4 regions of the Pseudoduganella sp. GW821-FHT05F09 genome follow, and region 4 is predicted to be linked to each of the others. Evidence: predicted binding sites of a transcription regulator. Region 4 holds the regulator's gene; each other region holds the start of a gene.
The links. The regulator FNR, encoded in region 4, switches genes on or off when oxygen is low (the NO sensors DNR and NnrR bind a similar motif). The targets are predictions, from matches to a motif close to TTGATNNNNATCAA.

Region 1: the regulator FNR is predicted to act here: its motif matches at 2,928-2,941, upstream of AC07S4_RS01640 (CehA/McbA family metallohydrolase).
Region 2: the regulator FNR is predicted to act here: its motif matches at 1,591-1,604, upstream of AC07S4_RS03470 (cation-translocating P-type ATPase).
Region 3: the regulator FNR is predicted to act here: its motif matches at 2,088-2,101, upstream of AC07S4_RS11840 (KamA family radical SAM protein).

Annotation. Positions count from the first base shown of each region.
Region 1 is NZ_JBWKSD010000001.1:405,072-409,868, forward strand. Features, by position in the region: gene AC07S4_RS01635 (prolyl oligopeptidase family serine peptidase) at 1-1,102, opposite strand, end outside; gene AC07S4_RS01640 (CehA/McbA family metallohydrolase) at 1,166-2,791, opposite strand; gene AC07S4_RS01645 (CHASE domain-containing protein) at 2,962-4,797, shown strand, end outside.
Region 2 is NZ_JBWKSD010000001.1:811,635-816,431, forward strand. Features, by position in the region: gene AC07S4_RS03470 (cation-translocating P-type ATPase) at 1-1,555, opposite strand, end outside; gene AC07S4_RS03475 (CBS domain-containing protein) at 1,740-2,852, shown strand; gene AC07S4_RS03480 (universal stress protein) at 2,849-3,697, opposite strand; gene AC07S4_RS03485 (universal stress protein) at 3,730-4,572, opposite strand.
Region 3 is NZ_JBWKSD010000003.1:444,986-449,782, reverse strand. Features, by position in the region: gene AC07S4_RS11845 (MFS transporter) at 1-622, opposite strand, end outside; gene AC07S4_RS11840 (KamA family radical SAM protein) at 627-2,024, opposite strand; gene AC07S4_RS11835 (cache domain-containing protein) at 2,252-2,722, shown strand; gene AC07S4_RS11830 (methyl-accepting chemotaxis protein) at 2,738-4,426, shown strand; gene AC07S4_RS11825 (DNA-3-methyladenine glycosylase) at 4,440-4,797, opposite strand, start outside.
Region 4 is NZ_JBWKSD010000001.1:1,077,410-1,082,206, forward strand. Features, by position in the region: gene AC07S4_RS04545 (alpha-L-fucosidase) at 1-1,402, shown strand, start outside; gene fnr (fumarate/nitrate reduction transcriptional regulator Fnr) at 1,517-2,287, shown strand; gene AC07S4_RS04555 (PAS domain-containing sensor histidine kinase) at 2,356-3,840, shown strand; gene AC07S4_RS04560 (response regulator) at 3,830-4,468, shown strand; gene AC07S4_RS04565 (universal stress protein) at 4,473-4,797, opposite strand, start outside.

The DNA of each region.
Region 1 (4,797 bases), 670 kb from region 4:
CGCTGGCGTCCAGCGTGCCGAAGGCGGGCGCGTCCACGGTGCGGCGCTGCCAGGCGCCGTCCACGTGGCGCAGCTCGGTGATGCGGTTCTTTACATTGTCCAGCTCGTTGAGCAGCAGGGCCGAGCGGGTGGCGCTCACGCCGTCCAGCGAACTGGTGGCCGTGGGCGTGAACAGCACGGCGAAGGCGCGCTCGCCGCGCAGGTGGGCGCGGAAATCGCTGGCCAGCAGCGCGCCTTGCGGGTAGCGCACGCCTTCCACCGTCCATGCGGAGCGCAGTTCGATGATGAGCTGGTCGCGCACGGTGTAGGCGGTGGCGTCGTCCGGCTTGTCCACCCTGGTCAGCGTGGCGCCGTCGCGCAGGTAGAGCTCGTTGGTGTAGAAGCTCATGGAGCGCCAGATTAGCTGGAATTCGTGGCCGGGCGTGAAGTCCTTGGCCGCGCCCACGGCCAGGTCGTCCGGCGCGCCTTCGAATACGGTGGAGGCCTGCTCCAGCGGCGTGCCGCGCCGCCATTCCTTGACGATGCGCGGATAGCCGGAGCTGGTCATGGAGCCGGGGCCGAAGTCGGTGGCGATGAACAGCGTGTCGTGGTCTATCCAGGCGGCGCGGGACTTGGCTTCGGGCAGGGTGAAGCCGCCGCCGATGAAGCTGCGCGTGGCCACGTCGAATTCGCGCAGCACGCAGGCGTCGCCGCCGCCACGCGACAGCGACAGCAGGCAGCGCGCGCTGCGGTGCAGAAAGCTGGCGCCGGCCCAGACCCAGTTTTCATCCTCGGCGGCGGCCAGCGCGTCGATGTCGAGCACGGTGTCCCAGGCAGGTTCGGGCAGCAGGAACTGTTCCGGCGTGGTGCGGCGCCAGATGCCGCGCACGTGGACCGCGTCGCGCCAGAAATTGTAGTAATGGCCTTCGTGCAGGCTGACGTAGGGAATACGGTCCTGGGAGTTGAGGATGGTTTTGATGCGCGCATGCAGCTGCGCGTAGTGCGGCGTGCCTTCCAGCTCCGCCTCGGCCACGGCATTCTGGCGCCGCACCCATTCCAGCGGCGCCTCGCCGGCCACGTCTTCCAGCCAGAGGTGGGGATCAATATTCAGTTCAGCGGGCATGCGGTCTCTCCAGGCGGCAAGTGGGTTGGTCCGCCTATTGTGGCATGCCTGGGGACGGCTGGCTTAGGGCGGAGCGGGCTGCTGGCTGACCCAGACGGGGGCGGACCAGAGCAGGGTGCCGTCGTCCTGGGTGATGCGGGCGTAGTAGTAGTGCTCGCCGGGTTCCGGAGTGAGGGTGAGGCTGCCGCCGGAGGCTGCGCCGGCGAGCGGCAGCTGGGTGGTGGAGCCGCGCTTGCCGGGCACGCCGGAGATGATGGCCAGCGCGGCCACCTGCCTGCCGGTGGCGCTGGCGTGGCGCACGTCCAGCGTCAGCGGACCGCTGTTGCTGAAGCGCTCGCCCATCAGGTGGCCGTTGGCGGTGAGGACGATCTGGGCCTGCTTGTCCATGGTGGCGAAGACGCGCCGGGCGCGGATGGCGTCCAGAAAGGCGCCGGAGGACAGCGCGGTATTTTCCGGCAGCAGCACCGCCGTGCGGTTGGTGTAGGACATGCCCCAGTTGGCGCAGTGGTTGTCCTGGTTGCTGGCGAAGGCCACGTGGTAGCCCGCTTCCAGCAGCCGCTGGCAGGCTGGCTCGAAGTTGCTGCGGCGGCTCTCGCTTTCATCCGTATTGACGGAGAAGGCGTTGCTGTTCATGACCTCGCACAGCGCCATGGCGGCGTCGCCGTCCCCGGTGTAGCCCAAGGCCTTGCCGGCGGCGCGGAACTGGTTTTCTTTCGGATGGTTGAACTGGCCCAGCCAGCCGCGCTCGCGCATCAGGGTGTAGAGCGCGCCGTAGTTGCCCTTGGCGGTGGCGGTGTCGGCCAGCAGTTCGCCGCCGGCGTTGCGTTCCCAGCCCAGCAGCTCGGGACTGTTCAGGATGTTCAGGTGGCCGCCGCCGTTGATTACGCCCCATTCCATGCCGTACATGGCCAGGAAGTCCGGATGTGCGGCCGTGTAGGCGGCCGCCGCAGCAAGGCCGCTGCGGTACAGCCCCTTGGCCTGCTCCGGTTCGGCGGACGGATTGCCGCCGTCGGAGCCGTCGTACATGTGGTTGTGCTCGGACGCCATGAGGAAGTCCAGGCCGTGGCGGCGGGCGTAGTCGTAGGCGTCTTCCGGGCCGAAGGGGGCGCTTTGCGGCTCCTGCGCGCCGCTGCAATGGTCGAGTGCGCCGCCGCCGTCGCTGTGGCTGGTCTGGCTGTGCAGATTGCCGTAGTAGACCGTGTAGGGCAGGGCACCCGCAGCCGGCGCGGCTTCGGCGCGGCGCGGCGTGCGCGCGGTGGGCAGCGGACTGGACTGCGCCAGCGCCAGCGGGGCCGGCGTGCCGATGGCAATATCCCACAGTTGCCGGATGACTTCGCGCGATTTTCCGGCGCCGGTTTCGGCGCGCATGCGCAGCTGGTAGACGCCGCCGGGCAGGCCGCAGCAAACCACGGTGGCATCCGCCGCGCCGTCCCGCGTGGTAGCCGCACCACGCCAGCGCCGCACGGTTTCCCCTCGGGAATTGCGCAGCTCCAACTGCCAGGCCACCCGCCGCGCGGCCGCGCCCGGCAGCGAAAAATGCATGCCGATCAGGCCTTGCCCGCTGGCCAGGCGGCCCGGCGCCAGCAGCTCGGCCTCGAATTCCCGATGTTCCCGCTCTGCGGCCATGGCGCCGCTCCAGGCCAGGCTGGCGGCGGCTAGCATGATGGCGGGGCGTGAACGAATGAACATGATTTCCCTCCTGCTCAACAGGGTTAGAGCGGGAGCTTGAAAAATCGTTCACTTTTCTTTATCGCTTGCGTTTTGCTAGGCTGGGGGTATGGCCAGTTAACGCTGGTTGGGAAATGCTGTTTGATAGTATGCTGCTTTAATGCAAAACAACTGGAATGAAGTGGCCGTGAATGCGTAAACTGGGCGCCCTCCTCAAAAGCCTGATTAATATAAGGACTGTGCTCTGGGGCATAGGCCTGTCGCTGGCATTGTCGGTTGGCATGGTGCTGTATTCGAACGCGGCGCGCGCGGTGGAGGACGACGACCGCCAGCGCTTCGACAACCTGGCGCGCAGCACGCAGTACAGCATTTCCGCGCGCGTGAAATCGTACTCGGACGTGGTGCGCGGCCTGGTGGCCCTGTTCCAGACCAGCGACTCGCTCAGCCGCCAGCAGTTCCACGAATATGTGTCCACGCTGAACCTGCCGCAGCACTTCCCGGCCATCGAAGCGCTCAACTACGCCGTGCCGGTGCGCGACGCGGACCGCGACGCCTTTGTGGCCGGCGTGCGCAACGACCGCAGCCTGCATGCGGGCGGCTATCCCAGGTTCGACATCAAGCCGCCCGGCCGGCGCGACCAGTACACCGTGCTGCTCTACCTGGAGCCGATGGAGATGGTGATGGAGCGCTTTGGCGTCGATATCGGCGTCAATCCGGCCATTGCGCGCGCCATGGAGCTGTCGCGCGACACCGGCCAGATCAGCGCTTCCGGCCAGCCGGTGGTGGTGAAAAAGCCGGTGCCGCACATCGGCCTGGGCATGCGCCTGCCGGTGTACAAGCGCGGCATGCCGATACACGACGTGGAGAGCCGCCGCGCCGCCTACATCGGCTCGGTCGGCATCGGCTTCTCGGTGTCCAAGCTGGTGCAGGGCGCGATCGACGAAATGGCGATCCGCGAGGTGCACATGCTGCTGTACGCCGACAGCTCCGTCGACGTGGAAAAGCGCCGCCTCGCCATCGAGAAAACCGACCGCCTGCTGTACAACGACAACGGCTCCATCGAAGCGGCCCCGGCCGCCCCGGCCAATCCCGACGAGTATATGGAAGCGGTGCTGCCGATCGACTTCAACGGCACGCTGTGGAAGGCGCTGTTCCGCGTCAAGCGCGCCGACATGCACACCGGGCTGGACGCCTATTTCCCGTGGATCGCGCTGGCCACCGGCTTCATCGTCACCATGCTGATCTACGGCTACCTGCTGACGCTGTACTTCTCGCGCCGCAGCGCGGTGGAGCAGCGCCTGCTGCTGGACAGCGTGCTCAACAACGTGGACGCCCGCGTCTTCATGAAAGACCAGCAGCGCCGCTACATCTACGTCAACGCCAAGACCGCCGAGGCCATGGGCATGCCGGTGGAGGACATCATCGGCAAGAGCGACCGCGAACTGATGCCGCCGGCGCAGGCGGACGCGGCCTGGAACGAGGAACGCCAGGTCTTCCTGGACGGCATCAAGCGCGCCGGCGAGGAGCGCTATGTAGGGCGCGACGGCGCCGTGCAGCACCTGTGGACCGTGAAGGCGCCGGTGCATATCGACGGCGACGTGGCGGCCGTGATCGGCCTGGCCACCGACATCACCGAACTGCACAACCTGAAGGAGCAGGCGCAGGCGGCCAACCAGGCCAAGAGCGACTTCCTGTCGAATATGAGCCACGAGATCCGCACGCCGATGAACAGCATTATCGGCATGGCCCACCTGGCGCTGAAATCGGTCACCCATCCCAAGCAGCGCGACTACCTGCAGAAGATCTACCATTCCGGCCAGCACCTGCTGGGCATCATCAACGACATCCTGGACTTTTCCAAGATCGAGGCCGGCAAGCTGGAGCTGGAAGTGCTGGACTTCGCGCTGGAGACCTTGCTGGCCAATGTGTCCAGCCAGCTGGGCGAGAGCGCCGCGCGCAAGGAGCTGGAGCTGGTGTTCGAGATCTGGCCGGGCCTGGAGCACCAGTTGCGCGGCGACCCGCTGCGG
Region 2 (4,797 bases), 270 kb from region 4:
CCATCAGCAGCCGTACCCCGGCGGCGCGGCAGGCCTGGACCGCTGCCGGCACGTCGGCGCACAAGGGGTCGCGCAGGGCGATCAGGCCGGTGTATTGCAGGTCCAGGCCTGCCGCGCTGGCGGGCCAGCCCGCCGCCGGCATCGCCGCCAGCCGGGCGCTTGCCAGGGCCAGCACGCGCAGGCCGTTGCCGGCCATGGCCTGCGCCGCTTGCTGCATGGCGCGCAGTCCGGGGCCGTCCAGGCGGCACAGCGCGGCGACGGCTTCCGGCGCGCCTTTTGCTGCAATCACATAGCCGCTGCCGCTGTGCCAGACATGGCAAACGCAGCGCGTGGCGGCCGAGAAGCCGTATTCATACGCCAATATCCAGTCAGGGTGCAAATGCGCGCTGCCGGCAAGGGCCGCCTCGCCCAGATTGTGGATCGCCTGTTCCATAGGGTCTGCCGCTCCCGTGCTGCTGGCCAGCATGGCGCATTCGGCGGCGGCGTGGAATGGCTCGGGCAGCACGGGCCGGGCTGGCTGGGAGGGCAGGTCCAGCCGCGCCCCGTCCGCAGTTTGCAGGGCCGCCACCTGCATGCGGTTTTCGGTCAACGTGCCGGTCTTGTCCATGCACAGCACGGTTGCCGCGCCCAGGGTGTCGAGCGCGGCCAGGCGCCGCGTCAGTACCTTGGCATGGGCCAGCCGCCAGGCGCCGAGGGCCGGAAAGACCGTCAGCACTACGGGGAATTCCTCCGGCAGGGCGGACATGGCCAGGGCGATGCCGGCCAACAGCGCTTCCAGCCATCGCCCATGCTGGTAGCCGGCCAGCAGCACCAGCAGTACGCTCATCGCCAGGCCCAGCACGGCAAAGCGGCTCGCCAGCCGTTGAACCTGGCGCTGCAGCGGTGCGGCCTCGGGCTCCAGTCCATGCAGCGCGGCGCCGATGCCGCCCATGGCGCTGCGCGCGCCGGTGGCGGTGACGCGCACCAGGCCGTGACCCTGCACCACCAGGCTGCCCGCGTAGACGAAAGGCAGGCCGTCGCCGCCGGGCGGAGCGGGCGGCAGCGCTTCGGCCACCGGCTGCTTCTGCACGCTGACGGCTTCGCCGGTCAGCAGCGATTCGTCGGCCAGCAGGCCGGGGCCGGACAGCAGCTGGCCGTCGGCAGGCACGCGGTCGCCTTCGGACAGCAGGAGCAGGTCGCCCTCGACCAGCTCGCTGCTGTCGATCCGGCGGCGCTGCCCGTCGCGCAGCACCAGCGCCTGCGGATTGCTCAGCTTGCGCAGGCTCTCCAGCGCGTGCGCGGTCTTGCCTTCCTGGTACAAGGTCATGCCCAGCGTGGCGGCGAACATCGCCAGCAGCACCATGCCCTCGGCCGGTTCGCCCAGTATCAGGTACAGGACGGCGGCGGCCAGCAGCAGAACGAACATGGGTTCGCGCGCGCTGCGGCCCAGGATGCGCTTCCAGGCCGCGCCATCCCTGGGCATGGCGTTTGGGCCGTCGCGCTGCAGGCGGCTGGCCGCTTCCGCGCTTGCCAGTCCTTCATGCTGCTGTATGGGTGCTTGCGCTGTGGAGTTCATTCTGCCGATGGTAGCAAGGAGGTCAGCGCGATTTGTTGATCTGGATCAAATTGCAGCCATGCCGCCCGATCCGCAAACCAGCTTGGGATGCCGCGCTGGTAAGGGTAAATTTGATCCAGATCATGGATCGGGGAGCGGCCGGCGGTCATAGTTGGCCATGATTAACGATTTGCAGGAGCAAAGTATGCGCAGCACATTCCCCCAGGGGACCATGATAGCCGCCGATGTTATGGCGCGCCTGCTGGTGACAGTGGGGCCTGAAGCGACGCTGCACCGCGCCGTCAGCCTGATGCTGAAACACCGCATCAGCGGTTTGCCGGTGGTCGATGCGGCCGGCAAGCTGCTGGGCGTCTTGTCGGAGAGCGACCTGCTGCGCCGCACGGGGGCGGGCCGCGACTGGAACGGGGCTGACTGCCTGGCCGGGGACGCGATGACCGCGCCAGCAATCAGCGTTGCGCCCGACACCCCGCTGCAAGAGGTGTCGGCGCTGATGGAGAAGCACCATATCAAGCGCGTGCCGGTTCTGCGCGACGGCCGCCTGGATGGCTTGGTCAGCCGCGCCAATCTGGTCCAGGCCATGCTGCGGCAACTGCCGGTGGCGGGCCCGGCGCCGCAGCGCGCTGGGGATCGGGGCGATGCCGCCGAAAGCGCGGGACAAGGCGGCTCGCTGAGCCTGGTGGGCACGGCGGCGCTGGAGCTGGACGCCGATATCGGCGCGCTGGGCATCGCCTTGATCGACATGCTCAGCCTGCGCAGGTCGCAGCGCTTGTTCAGCACCAGGGAATTGTCGCGCTACAGGCTGTCGCGGCTGTTGTGGGCGGCGTTCGGCATCAACCGGCCCGCCGATGGCTGCCGCACAGCGCCTTCGGTGTCCAACGCCCAGGAAATTGATGTCTACGTGGCGCTGGCCAGCGGCTGGTACCGCTACGAGCCGGTCGCGCCATCGCTTATCCTTTGCGGCCGGGAGGACATCCGCGCCGCGACGGGCAAGCAGGACTTCGTGGGCAGCGCGCCCGTGAATCTGCTGTACGTTGCCAATCTGGAGCGGCTGGCCAGCGAAGACCACGCCGCGCGCCTGCTGCACGCCGGCATAGACGCGGGCCATATCAGCCAGAACGTCTACCTGTTCTGCGCGGCCGAAGGCATGGCTGCGGTGGCGCGCGCGTGGTTCGACCAGGCCGAACTGGCGCGCGTCATGGGCTTGCTGCCGGGCCAGCGCGTCATCCTGGCGCAGACCGTAGGCTATCCGGCCGGGCATGACGCCGAACCGCCGCCCAAAGAGAGCGTGGCGTATTAGTGCGACATCAGGACAGGCGCCGGCATGCTGGCCAGTAATGTCCTGGTAACGCCGCCCAGCAGCGTTTCGGCGAGCCGGCGGTGTCCATAGCCGCCCATCACGATCAGGTCGTCGCGGGTTTCCCTGGCGATGGCCAGCAGGGCATGGCCTAGCGGCGCGACGGTATGCTCGCAGCGCACCTTGGCACGCACCCCGTGCCGCGCCAGGAACTGCGCCATGGCCGGACCGGGCGCAGGGGCGCCCCCTTGCGCATGGCGCGCATCGTTGAGCAGCAGCAGGGTCGCATCCTGCGCCATTTTCAGGAGCGGCAAGGCATCGCGGATGGCCCGCGCCGCCGCGCGGCTGCCGTCCCAGGCCAGCAGCGGACTGCGGAAGGGCGGCGCGGCGGCTTTGAAGGCGCTGTCGCGGCTGGGCACCAGCAGCAGCGGGCGGCCGCAGCGCAGCAGCAAATTCTGGGGCAGGTCGCGGATTGCCCCGTGCGGATCTTCCTCCGGTCCGCCCTGGCTCAGTACGACGAGATCGTGGAAGGCGGCCTGGTGCAGCAGGGCCTCTTCCGCCACATCGTTTGCCAGGCGCGGCGCATATTGGCGCAGGCCGCAAGCCAGTGCGGCCGCTTCGAACTCCTCCAGGCCCGCGCGCGCGTCTGCGCGCCACAACGCCAGCCGCTCGGCGGCCTGCGGCGGCAGGCGCGCGGCGTCGGCGGGCAGCGCGTAGCGGGACACGCCCGTGCAGGCCAGCCCTGTCAGGTGCGCATCGCACGCCAGCGCGAGCCGCGCCGCCAGCGCCATGCGCGCGGCGGCGTGCGGCGACAGGCTGGCATGCACCAAAATCCGTTTGTATGCCATGGACACTCCTTTGAGGGGCGATGCGCCGCCGTTCAATGCGACATCAGCACGGGCAGCGTCATCGATTGCAGTACCCGGCGCGTCACGCCGCCCAGGATGATCTCGCTCCAGCGCTGGTGGCCGTAGGCGCCCATCACCAGCAGGTCGGCGCTCAGGTCGGCCGCCAGCGACAGCAGGGCGCTGCCGACGTCGATGCCGTCCGCCGTGGCGTGCTGCTGCACCTCCACTTTCACTCCGTGCCGCGCAAGGTAGAGCGCTATATCGGCGCCGGGCACGTCGCCGTGCACGCCGTACTGCCGCTCCGCGTCGAACACCGCCAGCGTGACCTGGGCGCTGCGCTTGAGCAGCGGCAGCGCGTCGGTGATGGCGCGCGTGGCGGCGCGGCTGCCGTCCCATGCCACCAGCGCATGCCGGTCGAGATGCGTAAAGACGCAGGCGTAAGGCACCATCAGCACCGGCCGGCCGCCGTTCAGCGCCACATACTCGGGCAGGCTGCGCAGCAAGCGCGGGCCGCTGGTGTCGGGGCTGGTCTGGCTCAGCACCACCAGATCGGCGTAGTGCGCCTGCTGCACCAGGCCGAAGTCCGGGTCGTCGTCGGTGTAGCGGGTTTCATAGCTGATGGCGGCGGCGCTGGCCAGCTTGTCGAACTGCGCCAGCGCCAGCCGGTTGTCTTCCTTCACTTTGTCGAACACTTCCTGCGGCACCGGTGCGCCCCAGGTCATGCCGCCGCTGCGGTAGAAGTCCATGGCCAGGCCGGACAGCGCCGCGCCGGTCAGGTGGGCTTCCTGCCTGCGCGCCAGCTCGGCAGCGAACTCGATGCGCGCTGTGGCGTGGGATGATTGATCCACATGGACCAGGATGGATTTGTATGACATGGCAAGCTCCTTGAAATTCGCCGCATGCAATCGATGGGAGAGAGTTTCAGGCTACCAAAGCCCATGCGGAATTTTTATGATGCAGATCAAATTTGCCCGCATCGGCCGCCGCCGGCCCTTTTTGGCGAAAACTTTGATCTGCATCAAGTTCCGGGGCTGACGCGCCCGCAGGCGGCCGATAGAGTGATGTGGCCGCTTAACAGGACGGCCATGCCGTGCCGTCCT
Region 3 (4,797 bases), on a different contig from region 4:
AGATCAGCAGCGCGATGATGGCGCAGCCTGCCGCCAGCGCGATGAACAGCCAGCGCCAGTCCACGTAGTGCAGCGCCAGCCGCACCGGCAAGGTGCCGCTGGCCGCGCCCAGGCCGCCTGCCGCGATCAGATAGCCTTGCACGGACGGCAGCTTGGCGGGCGAGATCCAGGTGGAGATGGATTTGACGGCCGCCATGAAACAGCCCGCCAGCCCCACGCCCATCAGCGCGCGCGCCAGCAGCAGCTGGTTCAGCTCGCGGCTGCCCGCGAAGGCCAGCGCGCCGATGGCGGCCACGGACAGCATGGCGAACTGCACCCGGCGCGGACCGTAGCGGTCCAGCGCCACGCCCACCGGCAGCTGCACCAGCGCGAACGAAAAAAAGTAGGCGCTGGTGAGCAGGCCCAGTTGCGCCGGCGTGAGCGACAGCTCGGCCATCAGCTGCGGCGCCAGGATGGCGTTCACATTGCGCAGCAGGCTGGAGATGTAGTGGCCCAGCGCGAAAGGCAGGAACACCAGGAAAAACACCTGCACGCCCGGCAGCGAACCGGGTGTGCGCACGCGGCCGATAACGGCAGGCACGCCATACGCCAGCCAGGACGGCGCCCTATCGGCAGCTCTCATGGCGTCAGGCGGCGTTGCTGTGGGAGCCGCAGCCCGAGGGCGGCAGCACCGCCTCGCCGCGCGCCGTCGCCAGGCGGATGATCTTGCGCGGCGCAGCTTCGCCCTCCTCGAAGAAGAACTTGTCCTTGCCGAAGGCCGGCACCAGGTCGTCCATCCAGGTCGCGTCCGGATCGTACTTGGCGTAGAAGGGCTTGCGCACCCAGTCCGCATTGCGCGCCTGCAGGAACTGCAGGGCAAACACCTTCTCGCCGGCGATGGTGGCCACGCCGTCTATCACCACCTTGCCCGGGAAGGCGCTCATCGAAGGCCCGCGCACCGTGCGCGACAAGCCGGACACCATCTGGTAAGCCTGCTGGAAAATCTCGTGCGCGCGCGCCAGCGGCAGCTGGAAGTATTCGCGCGGGCCGGTGTCGCGCTCCACGAACATGTAGTACGGGATCGCGCCCAGCCTCACGCCGGTGGTCCACAGTTCGGCCCAGCTTTTCGGGTCTTCGTTGATATGCCTGATCAGCGGCCCCTGCATGCGCAAGGTGGCGCCGGTGCCGACGATGCGCTTGACGGCCTTCTGCGCAATCTCCTGCCGCAGCTCCACCGCGTGGTTGTAATGCCCCATGATGGCCATGTTCTTGCCCGAGTTGACCACGCGCTCGAACAGGCGCAGCAAATCGTCCGCGTCCTTGTCGGACACGAAGCGCTGCGGCCAGTACGCCACCGACTTGGTGCCGATGCGGATGTTCTGGATGTGCGCCAGCTCCGGCGCCAGCAGCGGCTCGATGAACTCGACCAGCGAACGCGTGTTCATGATGAGCGGATCGCCGCCGGTGATCAGCACGTCCGTCACTTCCTTGTGCTCGCGCAGATAGGCCGCCAGCTGCGTGGTTTCCTTGGCGTCGAACTTCATGTCGTCCATGCCGACGAACTGCGGCCAGCGGAAACAGAAGGTGCAGTAGGCGTGGCAGGTCTGCCCCGCGCTGGGGAAGAACAGCACCGTTTCCTTGTACTTGTGCTGCAGGCCTTTCAGCGGCGCGTCGTTCACGCGCGGCACGTTGTGCGTCATCTGCCCTGCCGGGTGCGGGTTCATGCGCATGCGGATGCCGTGCACATATTTGGCGATGGCCGCGTCGTCCTTCTTCACCAGCACCAGGTCGCGCAGATGGGCGTACTCCTCCGGCGGCAGCATGTCGCGGTGCGGGAACACCAGCCGGTAGATCGGATCGTCCGGCACGTTGTTCCAGTCGATCAGCTGGTCCAGCACATATTCATTGGTGCGGAAGGGCAGCACGTGCGACACCACTTGCGTGGCTTCGCGCAGTTCCTCCGGCATCCATTCCCACTGGCGGGCCTGCTTGATGGTCTGGCGGGTGTAAGGCTTGAACTTCACGGGCATGGCGTCTGCGGTCATTGCGATCTCCTGTCTGAAGTGGTTGGCGGGCACTTCATCGTAGTTTTCAGGCGGCCATTCGCGTTGCCTTACATCAATTTGCAACCGGCTATTTTCTAGAAAGTAAGAAATCTTTGACGCATCTGCATGGCGCGAACATGACTTGCAGCAAGCTTGCGTTATCGCAATTCGGACTACGCCTGCCGAGCGTAAATTAATCCGACACACACACCCTTGGGAGTAAAGCCATGAAACGACTGATGAACACCGCCCTGCTCTGCCTGGGACTGGCCGCCGCGGCGGCTTCGGCTTCGGCCTGGGCCAGCAATGAACCCACCGAAAAAGACGCCATCGCCATGGCCGAACGCGGCGCCGCCTTCATGAAGGCGAACGGCAAGGAGGAAATGATGAAAAAGATCAGCGGCAAGGATCCGGAGTTCCTGCAAGGCTCGCTGTACGTGGACATGCGCGACATAAACACCGGCATCGTGCTGGCGCACCCGGTCAACCCCGCCATCGTCGGCAAGGACCTGACCGACGTGCCGGACGCCAACGGCAAGAAGTACCGCCGCGAGATCATCGAACTGGCCGCGAAGAAGGGCAAGGGCTGGGTCGACTATATGTACAAAAACCCCACCACCGGCAAGATCGAACCGAAGACCACCTACATCCTGAGGGTGGGCGACGTGGTGCTCGAAGCGGGCATCTACAAAAAATAAGCCTTGGAGGCAGCCATGCTGAACAAAATGCGGATAGGACCGAAACTGCTGCTGGCGCCCGGCCTGGTGCTGGTGCTGCTGGTGGCCACGTCGGCCAGCGCCTGGTACGGCATGGTGCGCCAGAACACGGCCATGGAGAACCTGGTGCAGGTGCGCGCCGCGCGCCTGCAGGCCACCGCCAGCGTGATGGGCGACGCCCGGCTGGCGCACGCCAACATCTACCAATTGCTGGCCTGGATCAACGGCAGCTTTGCGCAGGCGCGGCTGGACGCGCTGGGCGCGCAGATCAAGTCGCGCCATGCCGGCGTGGACAAACAGCTGGCCGCGCTGGCCGGCGTGGCCGATACGGCCGAACGCGCCATTGTCGACGCGTCCTCACAGGCGCTGGCGGCCTACCGCAAGCAGGTGCTCGAGACCATGGAGATCGCGGCGGTGGACCAGTCCATCGCCACCAACTCCATGGCCAAGGCCGAGGCCCAGTTCGTGCTGCTCAACGAGCAGCTGGGCAAGCTGGCCGCGCTGGAAAAGACGCTCAGCGTGCAGGCCCACGCGGAAGCGCGCGCGGGCTTCCATGCGCTGGGCGCGACCATGGCCGGGCTGGTGCTGCTGTCGGTGGCGCTGTCGCTGCTGGTCACGATACGGGTGCGCGCGGCGCTGCTGCGCGACGTGCAAGCCATCGGCGGGGCGGTGCAGGAACTGGCGGCGGGCAGGCTGGTGCTGGGCCGCCGCAACGAAGGCCGCGACGAGATCGCCGACACCGCGCGCGCGCTGGACCAGACCATCGCCAACCTGAACCAGACCCTGCTCACCGTGACGGGCGCGGTGCAGGCCATCGACACCGCCTCGCACGAAATCGCCAGCGGCAACCTGGACCTGTCCAACCGCACCGAACGCCAGGCCGCCTCGCTGGAGGAAACCGCCAGCGCCATGCAGAACCTGACGCAGGCGGTGCGGCAGAACGCCGACAACGCGCGCCTGGCCTGCGACCTGGCAGCCAGCGCCAGCGGCCTGGCCAGCAAGGGCGGCGAGGCAGTGGCGCAGGCAGTGCACAGCATGGATACGATACGGGCCAGCTCGCGCAAGATCGTCGAGATTATCGGCGTCATCGACGGCATCTCCTTCCAGACCAATATCCTGGCGTTGAACGCGGCGGTGGAGGCGGCGCGCGCCGGCGAATCCGGGCGCGGTTTCGCAGTGGTGGCGTCCGAGGTGCGCACGCTGGCGCAGCGCTCGGCCGGCGCGGCCAAGGAGATCAAGGCGCTGATCGCCGCGTCCGTGGCCACCATAGACAGCGGCAGCGCCTGCGTGAACCAGGCCGGCAGCAGCATGGACGACATCGTGGCCTCGGTGCGGCAGGTGAACGACATCATCACCCGCATCAGCGACGCCAGCGCGGAGCAGGCGCAGGGCATCACGGAGGTGAACCAGGCGGTGGAGCGCATCGACGACGTGACGCAGCAGAACGCCGCGCTGGTGGAGCAGGCCGCCGCCGCGGCAGCCAGCCTGCAGGAGCAGACCGCGCACCTGTCGCAGGCGGTGGGCGTGTTCCAGCTGGACCAGGGCGGCGAAGCCGGGGAGCCAGCGCCAGCACCCGCCGCGCAGCACGGCGAGCGCCGCGCCCCGGCCAGCCCGATGCGCGGCGTGGCGGTGGTGGCGCCCGTGCCGCGCCAGCGCCCCGCCGGCGGGTTGCGGGCTGCGCCCTAAGCCGCCATGCCCGCTACCGGAACGGCTTGCTGAGAAACCGCGAGCCCGCCTCGCCGAAGCGCCACGGCAACTCCACCGCCTTGGAAATACCGATGCGCGGCCCCACGGCCAGCGCCACCGGCCCGGCGGGCGGCAGCAGCGCGAACGGCGGCGCCGTCAGCGCCAGGCCGTTGTGCGCGCGCGTCACCGCCATCGCCTGGCACAGCTTGCCCGGTCCGGAGCACAGCATGCGCACGTCCTCGCCGCCGCGCCGCACCCGCATCGCGTCCAGCCCCGCCAGCGGCTCGATGGCCCGTATCAGCACCCCGGCCCCGTGCCCCGGCTCGCGGCACACAAAATTCAGGCACCAGTGGATGCCATGCGATAGATAC
Region 4 (4,797 bases):
CACCGTGGCGGCTGCGGACGCCGCCGTCGCTACGCCGCTGCCGCCCGGCCCCTACGCCGCGGACTGGGAGTCTATCCGCAAGAACTACCGCACCCCGGCCTGGTTCGAGGACGCCAAGTTCGGCATCTTCATGCACTGGGGCGTGTACGCGGTGCCGGCCTACCACAACGAATGGTATGAAAAGCATATGTACGGCGCCGACCTGGCCTGGCACACCGCCAACTTCGGCCCGCCGGAACGCTTCGGCTACAAGGACTTCATCCCCAAGTTCAAGCAGGAGAAGTTCGACGCGGCGCAGTGGGCCACGCTGTTCCGCCGGGCCGGCGCCCGTTTTGTCATGCCGTCCGCCCAGCACCACGACAATTTCGCACTGTGGGACAGCCGGGTCACGCCGTTCAACGCCAAGCGCATGGGACCGAAGCGCGACCTGATCGGCGAACTGGCGGCCGCCGTGCGCAAGGAGGGCATGAAGTTCGGCGTATCCAACCACGGGGTGGAGAATTTCACCTTCATCAATCCCCCGCCAGCGCTGGAAGCCCGCCTGAAAGCGGCCAAGGCCGACCTGTACGACCCGGAGTGGGCCGCGTTCTACAACGTGGCCGACCGCAGCCAGCCCGCCATGGAGCGCTTCCTCACCGACTGGGTGAACCGCAACCTGGAGCTGATCGACCAGTACCAGCCCGACATCCTGTGGTTCGACAACGGCGTCAATCTGCGCGTGCTGGACCCGCTCAAGCTGCGCTTGGCGGCCTATTACTACAACCGCGCCCAGGCCTGGAACAAGGAAGTCTCGATCAGCACCAAGTTCGTTGCCTACGCGCCCAGCAATGACGACGCCAGGCAGGTCGGCTCCATCATCGACTTTGAAAAAATAGGCGTGCGTTCGCCGGCCGACATCCGCCCCGGCCCGTGGATGGTGGACGACACCATAGGCAGCACCTGGGGCTACACCAACGGCATGAAGGTGGCCGGCGGCGCCGCCATTATCGGCCGCCTGGTGGACACGGCGAGCAAGGGCGGCTTCTACCTGCTCAACCTCTCGCCCAAGGCGGACGGCACCATCCCCGAGGAGCAGCAGCGCACCTTGCTGGACGTGGGCGCCTGGCTGGACACCAATGGCGAGGCCATCTACGGCACCCGGCCCTGGAAGCAGTTCGGCGAGGAATCGTGGCGCTTCACGGCCAAGGGGGCGGCGGTCTACGCCATCGGCGCGCCGCGCGACGGCTCGGTGGTGCTGCGCGTGCTCGGCCCGGGCGCGGGCAAGGTGAAGGGCGTGGAACAGCTGGGCCGCGACGGCGCGCTGCCGTTCCGCCAGACCCAGGAAGGCCTGACCGTGGAGGGCATTTCCAGCGCTCCCGGCGCCTTGGCCGGGGCACCGTCGGCCCTGAAAATCACCTTCTGAGCCGGATTGTAGGGGATCCCCTACAGCAACTGGCCGGAATACCCGATACCGCCCAGGCCCGGTGCACGCGATACTGTCCGCATCGACAGCGCAGCCCATGCACCGGAGCCGACCATGACCACCGCCACCATCCACATCGCATCCTCCAACCCAGCGCGGCCGCAGCCCCAGCCGCGCTGCGGCCTGTGCAGCTTCAACCGCCTGTGCCTGCCGCAGGGCCTGGACGAGGAATCGATGCACCGCCTGGAGCAGATCATCTCGCGCCGCCGCAAGGTGCAGCGCGACGAGCAGCTGTTCAGCATGGGGCAGGGTTTCGGCAGCCTGTACGCGGTGCGCCTGGGGCATTTCAAGACCGCGCAGGTGAACCAGCGCGGCGAACAGCAGATTACCGGTTTCCACATGGCCGGCGACCTGCTCGGCATGGAAGCGATAGGCACCGGCCAGCACAGCTGCAGCGCGGTGGCGCTGGAAGACAGCGAAGTGTGCGAAATCCCCTTCAACCGCCTGCAGGAACTGGTGGCGCAAGTACCCGAGCTGATGCACCAGTTCCACCGCGTCATGGCGCGCGAGATCCAGCGCGAGCAGGCTGTTGCCCTATTTTTGGGCAATATGCGCGCCGAACAGCGCCTGGCCTTGATGCTGACTTCGCTGGGCGCCCGCTACGCGGCGCGCGGCTTCTCTCCTGCAAGCTTCCAGCTGCGCATGTCGCGCGAGGACATCGGCGGCTACCTGGGCCTGACCATCGAGAGCATCAGCCGCCTGCTGGCGCGTTTCCGCAAGGCTGGCTGGATCAGCCTGAACAACCGCGACCTGCGCATACTCGACCTGGCCGGCCTGCAGGACCTGGCCTCCGGCCGTCTGGCGCCGGAGCAGCAGGCCGCCTGACTGCGGGCGGCCGCGCCGCACGGGCGCCGAGGCTTTACCGGGGCGTGCATCCCTCGTATGATTGCGGCATGCAAAATCCCCCCATCGCCGACCAAAGCCTGGCCTGGCTACTGGCTGCCGCCACCGACCCCGTCCTCATCGTCGACCGCGGCGGCGCCATTGCGCTCGCCAATCCGGCCCTGGAAGCGCTGTTCGGCTACACGCAGGAGCAGTTGCAGGGCCTGCCGGTGGAGACGCTGATACCCGAACGCTTCCGGCACGGCCACCAGGCGCTGCGCGAAGGCTACAGCGCCGAGCCGCGCCCGCGCGCCATGGGCGCCGGCGCGCAGTTGTCCGGCCGCCACCGGGAGGGACGCGAATTCCCGGTCGAAGTCAGCCTGTCGCCGCTGCGCAGCCCGGACGGCCAGACCATGGTGATGGCCACCATCCACGACATCAGCGCCCGCAAGGCCGCCGAGCAGGCGCTCCAGGAGAGCGAAGCGCGCATGCGCGCCGTGTTCGAGACGGCGGTGGACGCCATCATCACCATCGACGAAAACGGCATGCTGGAGCGCCTTAACCCCGCCGCCGAGCGCATGTTCGGCTACCGGGAGGCGGAAGTGGCGGGCCGCAATATCAATATGCTGATGCCGGAGCCGCACCGCAGCGCGCACGACGGCTACCTGTCCCACTACCGCGCCACCGGCGAAAAACGCATAATCGGCAAGGGCCGCGAAGTGCAGGGCCTGCGGCGCGACGGCAGCGTCTTCCCCATGGACCTGTCGGTGGCCGAGATGACGCTGGGCGGCAAGCGCATGTACACCGGCCTGGTACGCGACATTACCGAGCGCAAGCTGGCCGAGCAGAAGTCCCAGCAGCTGCTGCAGGCACTGCGCCAGTCGCAGGACGAGCTGCGCCGCCTGGGCGCGCACCAGGAACGCATCAAGGAAGAAGAACGCAAGCGCATTGCGCAGGAAATCCACGACGAACTGGGCGGGCTGCTGACCGGCATCCGCGCCTACGTCCTGGTGGCGCAGGAGCGGGCGGTGGCGGCGGGCAGCACGCCCGAGCCGCTGCTGGCGGATACGGCGGACCTGGTGCAGAGCGCCATCGAAACCGTGCGCCGCGTGATTACCGACCTGCGCCCCAGCGTGCTGGACCAGCTGGGCGTGTGGGCCGCGCTGGAATGGTATGCGGACCAGGTGGCGCTGCGGGCAGGCCTGCGTTGCGTGTGCCGTATCGATGCGCAGGCCGCTGCGCTGGAACTGGACGCGGACCGCAGCACCATGCTGTTCCGCATCGTGCAGGAGGCGCTGACCAATGTGGTGCGCCACGCGCAGGCCACGCAGGCGACGATAGCAGTGAGCTGCGAAGCGGACACGCTGCGGCTGACGGTAAGCGACAATGGCAAGGGCATCGCGGCCGACGGGCTGCTGAGCCGGGAGTCCTGGGGCATATTGGGCATGCACGAACGCAGCCGCAGTTTCGGCGGCCAGCTGGCCATCATGGGCGGCCCGGACGGCACCGTGCTGACGCTGCGCCTGCCGCTGGAGGAGAGTAAAAATGGCGCATGACGAGATCACCGTCCTGCTGGTGGACGACCATGCGATCGCGCGCAACGGCGTGCGGCTGATGCTGGGCACGGCCAGCGGCATCGCCGTGACGGGCGAGGCGGGCAACGCGCAGGAGGCCATGCAGCGCGTGGCCGAGCAGCAGTTCGACGTGGCGCTGGTGGATATCACCATGCCGGGCAAGAACGGCCTGGAACTGCTGAAGATGCTGCGCGCCGAATGCCCGCGCATGGCGGTGCTGATACTAAGCACCTATTCGGAGGAAATCTACGCGGTGCGCGCGCTGAAGCTGGGCGCGGCCGGCTATCTGACCAAGGACGCGCCCACCGCCACGCTGGTGGAGGCGGTGCGCAAGGCGGCGGCGGGCGGCAAGCACGTGAGCCCGGCGCTGGTGGAAAAGCTGGCCACGCTGGTGGGCGGCGGCGGGGCGGGCGACCACGAAGCGCTGTCGGACCGCGAGCTGGAAGTGTTCAAGCTGATCGCCGCCGGCGAGGCGCTGGTGCGCATCGGCGAACTGCTGCACCTGAGCCCGAACACCGTGACCACCTACCGCACCCGCATCCTGGACAAGATGGGCATGGCCAGCAACGCCGAGCTGACCCGCTACGCGCTGGAACACGGCATGATCTGAGCGCTCACTCGGCGCGGAACACCAGCACCGGCACCGGGCTGTGCACCAGCACCTTTTGCGTCTGGCTGCCCAGCAGCACGCCTTTCAGGCCGAGCTGGCCGTGGCAGGCCATGGCGATCAGGTCGCAGCCGCGCGCGTGCGCCGTTTCCAGTATCTTGCGGTGCGGACGGTCGCCGCGCGCTAGCACCGTGTAGCAGGGCACCTGCCTGGCGTGCGCCGCCTCGCTCACGGCGGCCAGCAGGGCCTGGCCCTGGGCCGTGCTGTCGCTTGGAGCTTTCTCTTGCGGCGGATGCGCTGCGGCTGGCCGGTGGCTGAACGCGTGGTCGTCC